2 regions of the Rothia sp. CCM 9419 genome follow, and region 2 is predicted to be linked to the other one. Evidence: riboswitches for the same ligand, from Rfam matches in the RefSeq annotation. Region 2 holds a riboswitch; the other holds the start of a gene.

Region 1 (3,414 bases), on a different contig from region 2:
GGAAGTATACGCTGATTGCCAAGGTCTGATGATGGAGTAGAACTCTCGCAACCATCGTTCGTGTTCGGGTCGGAGGGCGTGGCTGCTTGTCTTTCCGGTGTAATCTTTTTGGAAGTGTTCCCAGTTGATGCCGTCTTTAATCCAACGGTTGTTTTTACCTTGGACGAGTGGGCGTGCTTGTAGGGTGATACGTGGTGTTTTGTGTTGACCGCTACCGAGTGCGAAGCGGGAGTTAACGTGCATTTTGAGGTCGAGAGCGGCGATGGTATTGCTGTTATTTTCGTAGGGTATCCGGTGATGCTGCGCCAGTGTTTGTGACAGTGTTCTGCGCCATGTCGACATTTTTTGTTGTTCTGCTAGCTCTTGTGCAGTAGTGATTCCGTGGTGTTTGAGCTGTTCTTCGCTGAGTCCGTCTGTGACGCGTTGAGTGGAACTTTGAGCTTTGCTAACTTTTTCGGCTCTTTCGATGGCGGTGAGCATGATGGCTACGGAGTGTTTGCAGTCGGTGCGTACTGGGCAGGTGCATCGTGCGGAGAAAGCGAGGGATCCTTCAACCTGTTCTGCGGGGAAGACAATTTTGCTGAGGTATGGGTCTGTTGCGTCGCCGTAGGTTGTTCCTGTCAGGATGTGTGCTTGGGCGTCGTAGGAGTATCGGGCGACTTTGCCTTCTTGCATGTATTGTTTTCCGCGCAGGTAGGTGCGGTGTCCTACTTGCTGGATAATTTTTGCTGCGCTGACGGGGATTCTGGGGAAAGCTGATGGTGCATTCACGGTGGTTGTATCCTCTGCTGGCAGGGTGCATATATGTTCTAGGTTACCGGATGAGCTTGCACCAAAGCTGGTGTAGCCTAAATCTCTCAAATATTTTGGGTTGAGCTCTTTGTTTTTTGTGGTGGTTGCGTTATTCTGGATTCAGCTTCAAGAGTTTCAACTGATAAGCTCCGACTTTAGTTGAACGCCAACCCCATGTTCACGGGTGGCTCGGATGACGAAGCGGTTCGTATTCGCGTCATAGTACGCAGGCTGGTACGGACAAGAGCACTTCGAAAGGAAAGCGCATTCAGCGCAGTTGTATCATGCACAACACCGCTCGCCCTCAGCACAATATTCAAACTGTTTCTTCTGCTCAAACTCGTGGCGGTTACGCTGCCGTAAGCATTCAAGATTACACTCGTATTTCCCATGAGCGTTCTGAGTTTCTTAACTTTTTGCTCTCTCCTAATCCGCACGGTATCCCTAACCAGGAATACGGTATCTTACAAGCAGCATGAGTATAAGAGGACTACTTCTAGACTCTGATGTACTAGCAGAGATTCGCAAAGCCACACCACATCCGCAGGTCGTTGCGTTTCTTCGCCGTCGCTCATATATGGTGATGTACATATCAGCACTTAGCCTAGGCGAACTTAAAGGGCTTTACCCCTACCCTGAAACAGAGCGGTGGGTTAACGAACTTCTCGAACGTTTTAGCGGGCAGGTCCTCGACGTTGATACGAACGTATCTTTGGCATGGGCCGGTCGCCAAATTCGTGCTGAAGAACGCCCCTCACCAGAAGGCCCTTATACGCCATTGCCTACCGCCGCACTTGAAGGGCTCATGGCTGCTACCGCTGAAGTGCATCAGCTAGAAATAGTTTCTTCTAAAGCAGATATTTATCGTCGCTGGGGAGTCCCTGCCGTTAATCCGTTGCATGAAAACACCGCGCGAGGACTATAAACACTGTGTCTTTTGCATGATCTTAAGATGTAGGCTGTGATGAGCTTAGCGTCTTGACCGGCATACATGGTATGGTTCAGTGGGGTGCACGCGGTGAAGAAAATCCTTGGTTTATGTCTCATTTGGATGAGAAAAGCTGTGTGAACTTCAGAGTTCAATAGAGTTCATGACAAGATAAAAGACGATGAAAACCAGCGTGATGAAACCTCAACAACGTTCGATACCGATGCCCCTCTGGCTACAGGGGGTTGTCGAACTCTTTCGTACTGCCTTCTACTCTTGCTTTGCTGTAGTGCTACTACTGGGTGCCGTATGGTTTACCGGCGGTTTTGAACAGCGTGACCTCTACGCTATGGCAGTTTTAGTTAGCCAAATGTGGCTTCTAATCCATGGGGTTCCTCTTCATCTGAACATCTCTGCCCCGTATGGAGACACCCCCGATATTCAGGGGACGATGAGCTTTATCCCGTTGGGTTTAACGCTGATACCCTTATGGTTATGTTTCCGTTCAGGACGAGTCTTAGCTCAAGCATCTCGTGAGGGACAATTCTGGATACCAACATTAACCGGAGCTATCACTTATAGTGCCTGTGCTGGGGGCTTGAGCCTTTTGACAACAGATACTGCTGCGGTAGCGTACCCTGTAGCTTCTGCACTTGTACCGTGTTGGGTCGTTTTATCAGGGCTTATTCTTGGTGGCTGGTACGAGTCTCGTTCTTTGGCGAGAATGATCGGTGTTAACGCTGCAGAATGGGTTGCTCAGTTTAGCCAGTACTCACGTTGGACGGGTTCTTATGTTTGGACGGTTCTTCGCGCATCAATCGTGGCAGTTCTTGCGTTTATTGGCTGTGGAGGGCTATTACTGAGCTTGTCTTTGCTCTGGCATTGGAGCGATGTCGTCACAATTTATCAATTGCTTGATGCTGGTGCTATCGGCGATACGGCTTTGACCTTTTTACAGCTTGGGGTCATCCCTAACGTAGTTTTTTGGGCGATGTCTTGGAGTGTCGGAGCTGGTTTCTCATTGGGAGAACATACCTCCGTAAACTTCTTTGAACACTCTACTGGTGTGCTCCCCGCTTTCCCTCTTCTGGGTGCCTTACCAACGGTCAATGAGCCGTGGAGCTATATTGCTATTGCGGTTCCTGTGCTGTGCGGTATTGTTGCTGGCTGGTGGTTCTTCCGCGCCGGCGAAGACCATCTTGATGAGTGGCTTTCTCTTAAAATTCCTTTCCGCTGGATTTCTTTGCCACTATCAACTTTTGCCTTAGCTATCTTTGTTTCTATTCCTGCCGGCATCATTTTGGCGTTATGCGGTTGGGCATCGCGCGGTTCTCTTGGTATGGGACGTTTTACTGATTTAGGGCCAGATGCTTTATTATTTGGTGCTTTATCTGCCGGTTGGATTGCTTGTGGCGTGATGATGGGATCGGTGATGGCCCCTATCTTCCATCGTGGCGCTATTACTGAGCTTGAGCGTTTCTCTGAGCTAAAGAATGACCGTGAAGAGCGCCGTCGTCGTAAACGTCTTGCCCGCGAGCAGAAAAAAGCGCAACGTCGAAACTCTCGTCAGAATTCTGCTATCGCAGAAGTTGAAGAACAGCATGATGAAACCAATAAGCCTTCTTCCGAGGCTGTGCGTCGTCTCTTAGAAGACTCTGATGAACCGTTATCGGATATGACGCTATCTGAGGTGG
Region 2 (3,414 bases):
AAAGGATTGGATGGACTCCGTCTTGACATACTCAAGAATCTCGTCCTCATCAAATAGTGAAAGATCAACACCAGACCAGCCACCAACAATTCCTTGAGAAGACTCTATATCCACATATTTCACATAATCCTGATACTTCTGCTGTGCCTTCTCGTCAGTTTCATCAACTACCACCGAAAGCATGGCAAGAATCTTCACGTCATCACGGCGGCGTCCGGAACGCTCAGCCTCATCACGGATACGAGAGGTCACATGCCTGGTCAAATCTGGACGTAAAGCAGAAATGAAAATCGCTTCGGCATGTTTTCCAGAAAAAGCCTGACCGCGAGAAGACGCACCAGCCTGAAAAATTACGGGAGTACGCTGAACAGACGGCTCGGTCAAAGAAATTCCAGGAACTTGAAAATACTTGCCTTGATGCAAAATAGGATGAATTTTCTCAGGATCTGCAAAAATTCCGCGCTGACGGTCACGTAGCACCGCTCCGTCTTCCCAAGAGCCTTCCCATAACTTATAACAGACGTCGAGAAATTCGTCAGCAATTTCGTATCGTTCATCATGCTCAATCTGACCGGCAAGCCCCTGATTCTCTGCCGCAGATTGAAGATAAGAAGTCACTACGTTAAAACCAACACGACCACCCGTTAAATGATCTAACGTTGCATAAGAACGAGCCAAAGTATAAGGCTGGTTATACGTCACGGCAGCTGTCACCCCAAAACCAAGATGTTCCGTGACCGCTGCCATCGCCGAAATCTGTAAGAACGGATCACCTACCGGCACCTGTGCACCATCACGAAGTACGGGTGCAACAGAATCCTTATACACGTCGTATACGCCCACCACATCAGCGATAAAGACCGCGTCAAAAAGCCCTTTTTCGCACACCTGAGCTAAATCTGTCCAATATTTAATGGTGTTATATTCATCGGCTCGCGAGCGCGGATGACGCCATAAGCCGAAGCTTTGGTGGCTTGTTGTGGTCATATCAAACGCGTTGACAACGATACGTTTTTTAGAAGAAGACGGTGTCGTAGTAGGTTGTTCTGTCGTGGCGGTATGAGTTGCCATAAGTTTTTTCCTTTGCGTTCTTAGAGGAGAGAGCACTCCTCTATGAGGCGTGGCATATTGAGAACCATATTTTTCGGTGTTGATATGCCCGACGCATAGGCGCCGTATTTGCCGTTGTGATTATTTTGAGCCGGATCTTCATCTGGGGCACCCCGCTACGGGAAGAGGGTTGCCGTCCAACAAGCCAGAGCTTGACGTTGGAACTCGTGATCGCTGGGTTTAGCTTATAAAAAGTTCTTCTTGGTACCCAAGAGCTTCAGTGTTTATTGCGGTGGGTGACGTTCGCTAAGGAATATGACTCTATGCAACGTGATGTGTTCATCTGCTGGCAATGGAAAGTAACGTCTAGATGAATGTGTACGGAAGGTATTACGGTAGAACTCGTCTAAACCATCCAGAGCGGCTGAGAGACCTGGCTCTAAGACGTCGCAGCAACCTCGCTTATGCGGTGGTGCTAATGCCAGAAACGATGGGAGTATCGATGTCGTATTGTTCGTCTTTTTCTTATTCAGACCCTCGAAATCAGGTGCAGAATCCGGCAGATGTTTCGGATCAAGAACGTATTGATTTTTGGGCAAGGCAGGCGCGAGAACGTCTTAGTTGGGGAAAGCTATGGGATGAGGATAAAACGCATGAGTTTATTCCTCCTCGTTTAGTAGACGTTCGTGAAGATGGTGTTCAAGAATTTTCTGTTCCAACGATTAAGTGGTTTGAGGGTGGTCAGCTCAACGTTGCCTATAACTGTGTGGACAGGCATGTAGAGCAAGGTTTTGGCGATAAGGTTGCGCTTTTCTTTGAGGGTGAACCTGGTGATCGTGAAGCTATCACTTATGCTCAGTTGCAACGCCGTGTGGCTCAGGCGGCACATGGTTTAGAGCGTTTGGGTGTGGTTAAGGGTGATCGTGTTGTTGTTTATTTGCCGGTGATTCCTGAAACTATTATTTTTACTCTTGCCTGTGCGCGTATTGGGGCGATTCATTCTCTTGTTTTTGGCGGTTTTTCGGCGGAGGCTTTGAAGTTTCGGGTAGAAGATACTGGTGCCAAGGTATTAATTACAACTGATGGTCAGAATCGTCGGGGTAAGGTTGTTCCGGTCAAGTCGATAGCGGATGAGGCGTGTTCGTCTGAGAATAATATTGAGCATGTGGTGGTGGTGAACCGTACCTCAGCTACCGAGCAGGAAAGACAGAGTGTTCCGTGGTGTTTGGGGCGAGATGTTTGGTATCACGATTTGATTGAGGGTGTTCCAGATACACATGATTATTCATTGCATGATGCTGAAGATCCGTTATTTATTATTTATACGTCGGGGACAACGGGCCAGCCTAAGGGTCTTGTTCATACTATGGGCGGGTATTTGACGCAGACGGCGTATTCTCATGCGTTACTTTATGATTTGTTGCCTGATGTTGTTGATGCTGATGGTGTGCTTCGTCCTGATGAGTTAGCTACTTGTAATGATCGGCAAAAAGTTGCGGATACTGTTCATTGGTGCACAGCCGATTTGGCGTGGGTGACAGCTCATACTTATGAGATATATGGGCCGTTGGTCAATGGCGTGAGTCAAGTAATTTTTGAAGGTACACCTGATACTCCTACTTTTGAACGGCATTTTGAAGTGATTGAACGCTATGGTGTCACAAACTATTACACGGCACCAACGTTGATTCGTTCGTTGATGGGGGCTTTCCCGCATGGCCCAGAGTCGGGAAAGTATGATTTTTCGTCGGTTCGTCTTTTGGGTTCTGTGGGTGAGTCGATTAATCCACAAGCTTGGTATTGGTTACGTGAGCATATTGGTTCTGGTCGTGCTTCCTTTATTGATACGTGGTGGCAGTCTGAGACGGGTTCAACGATCTGTTCTCCTCGCCCGCATGATCCTCAGTTTGCGCCTGAGGGAACTTTTGAGCAGGGTACTCCAGGTATAGCTGTCAAACCAGGTTCTGCTACTCGTGCTATTCCGGGGGTTTCTGTGCGTGTTGTTGATGAGCACGGTGAGCCGGTTCAGACGGGGGCTCAAGGGTTCATTGTGGTTGATAAAGTGGGCCCTTCGATGGCTCGTACTGTGTGGAAAAATCCTCAGCGTTATCTTGATTCTTATTGGAGACATTATGGGGAGCGTGGCTGGTTTTTAGCTGGAGATGGCGCAAAGCAAGATGAGGACGGGGATATTTATATTCTGGGCAGGATTGATGATGTTATTAATATTTCGGGTCATCGTCTTTCGACAATTGAAATTGAGTCAGCTTTAGTGCGTCATGAGGCTGTGGTTGAGGCTGGTGTTTGTCCTATTGAGGATGAGTTGACGGGGCATCAAGCAGTAGCTTTTGTGACGCTTAGTGA

Evidence for each region. Region 2 has a riboswitch for S-adenosylmethionine ahead of ACN08W_RS05640 (AMP-binding protein). Riboswitches for the same ligand answer to the same signal wherever they lie in the genome.
Region 1: it holds a riboswitch for S-adenosylmethionine, as region 2 does, so the genes downstream of both, ACN08W_RS07740 (nuclease PIN) here and ACN08W_RS05640 (AMP-binding protein) in region 2, are expected to answer to the same signal.

What each region holds. Positions count from the first base shown of each region.
Region 1 covers NZ_JBLXXY010000009.1:3,505-6,918, reverse strand. Annotated here, with positions in the region: gene ACN08W_RS07745 (SNF2-related protein) at 1-771, opposite strand, end outside; SAM riboswitch class IV at 917-1,045, shown strand; gene ACN08W_RS07740 (nuclease PIN) at 1,077-1,271, shown strand; gene ACN08W_RS07735 (plasmid stabilization protein) at 1,268-1,717, shown strand; gene ACN08W_RS07730 (DUF6350 family protein) at 1,902-3,414, shown strand, end outside.
Region 2 covers NZ_JBLXXY010000005.1:42,258-45,671, forward strand. Annotated here, with positions in the region: gene ACN08W_RS05635 (LLM class flavin-dependent oxidoreductase) at 1-1,071, opposite strand, end outside; SAM riboswitch class IV at 1,171-1,283, opposite strand; SAM riboswitch class I at 1,459-1,547, shown strand; gene ACN08W_RS05640 (AMP-binding protein) at 1,553-3,414, shown strand, end outside.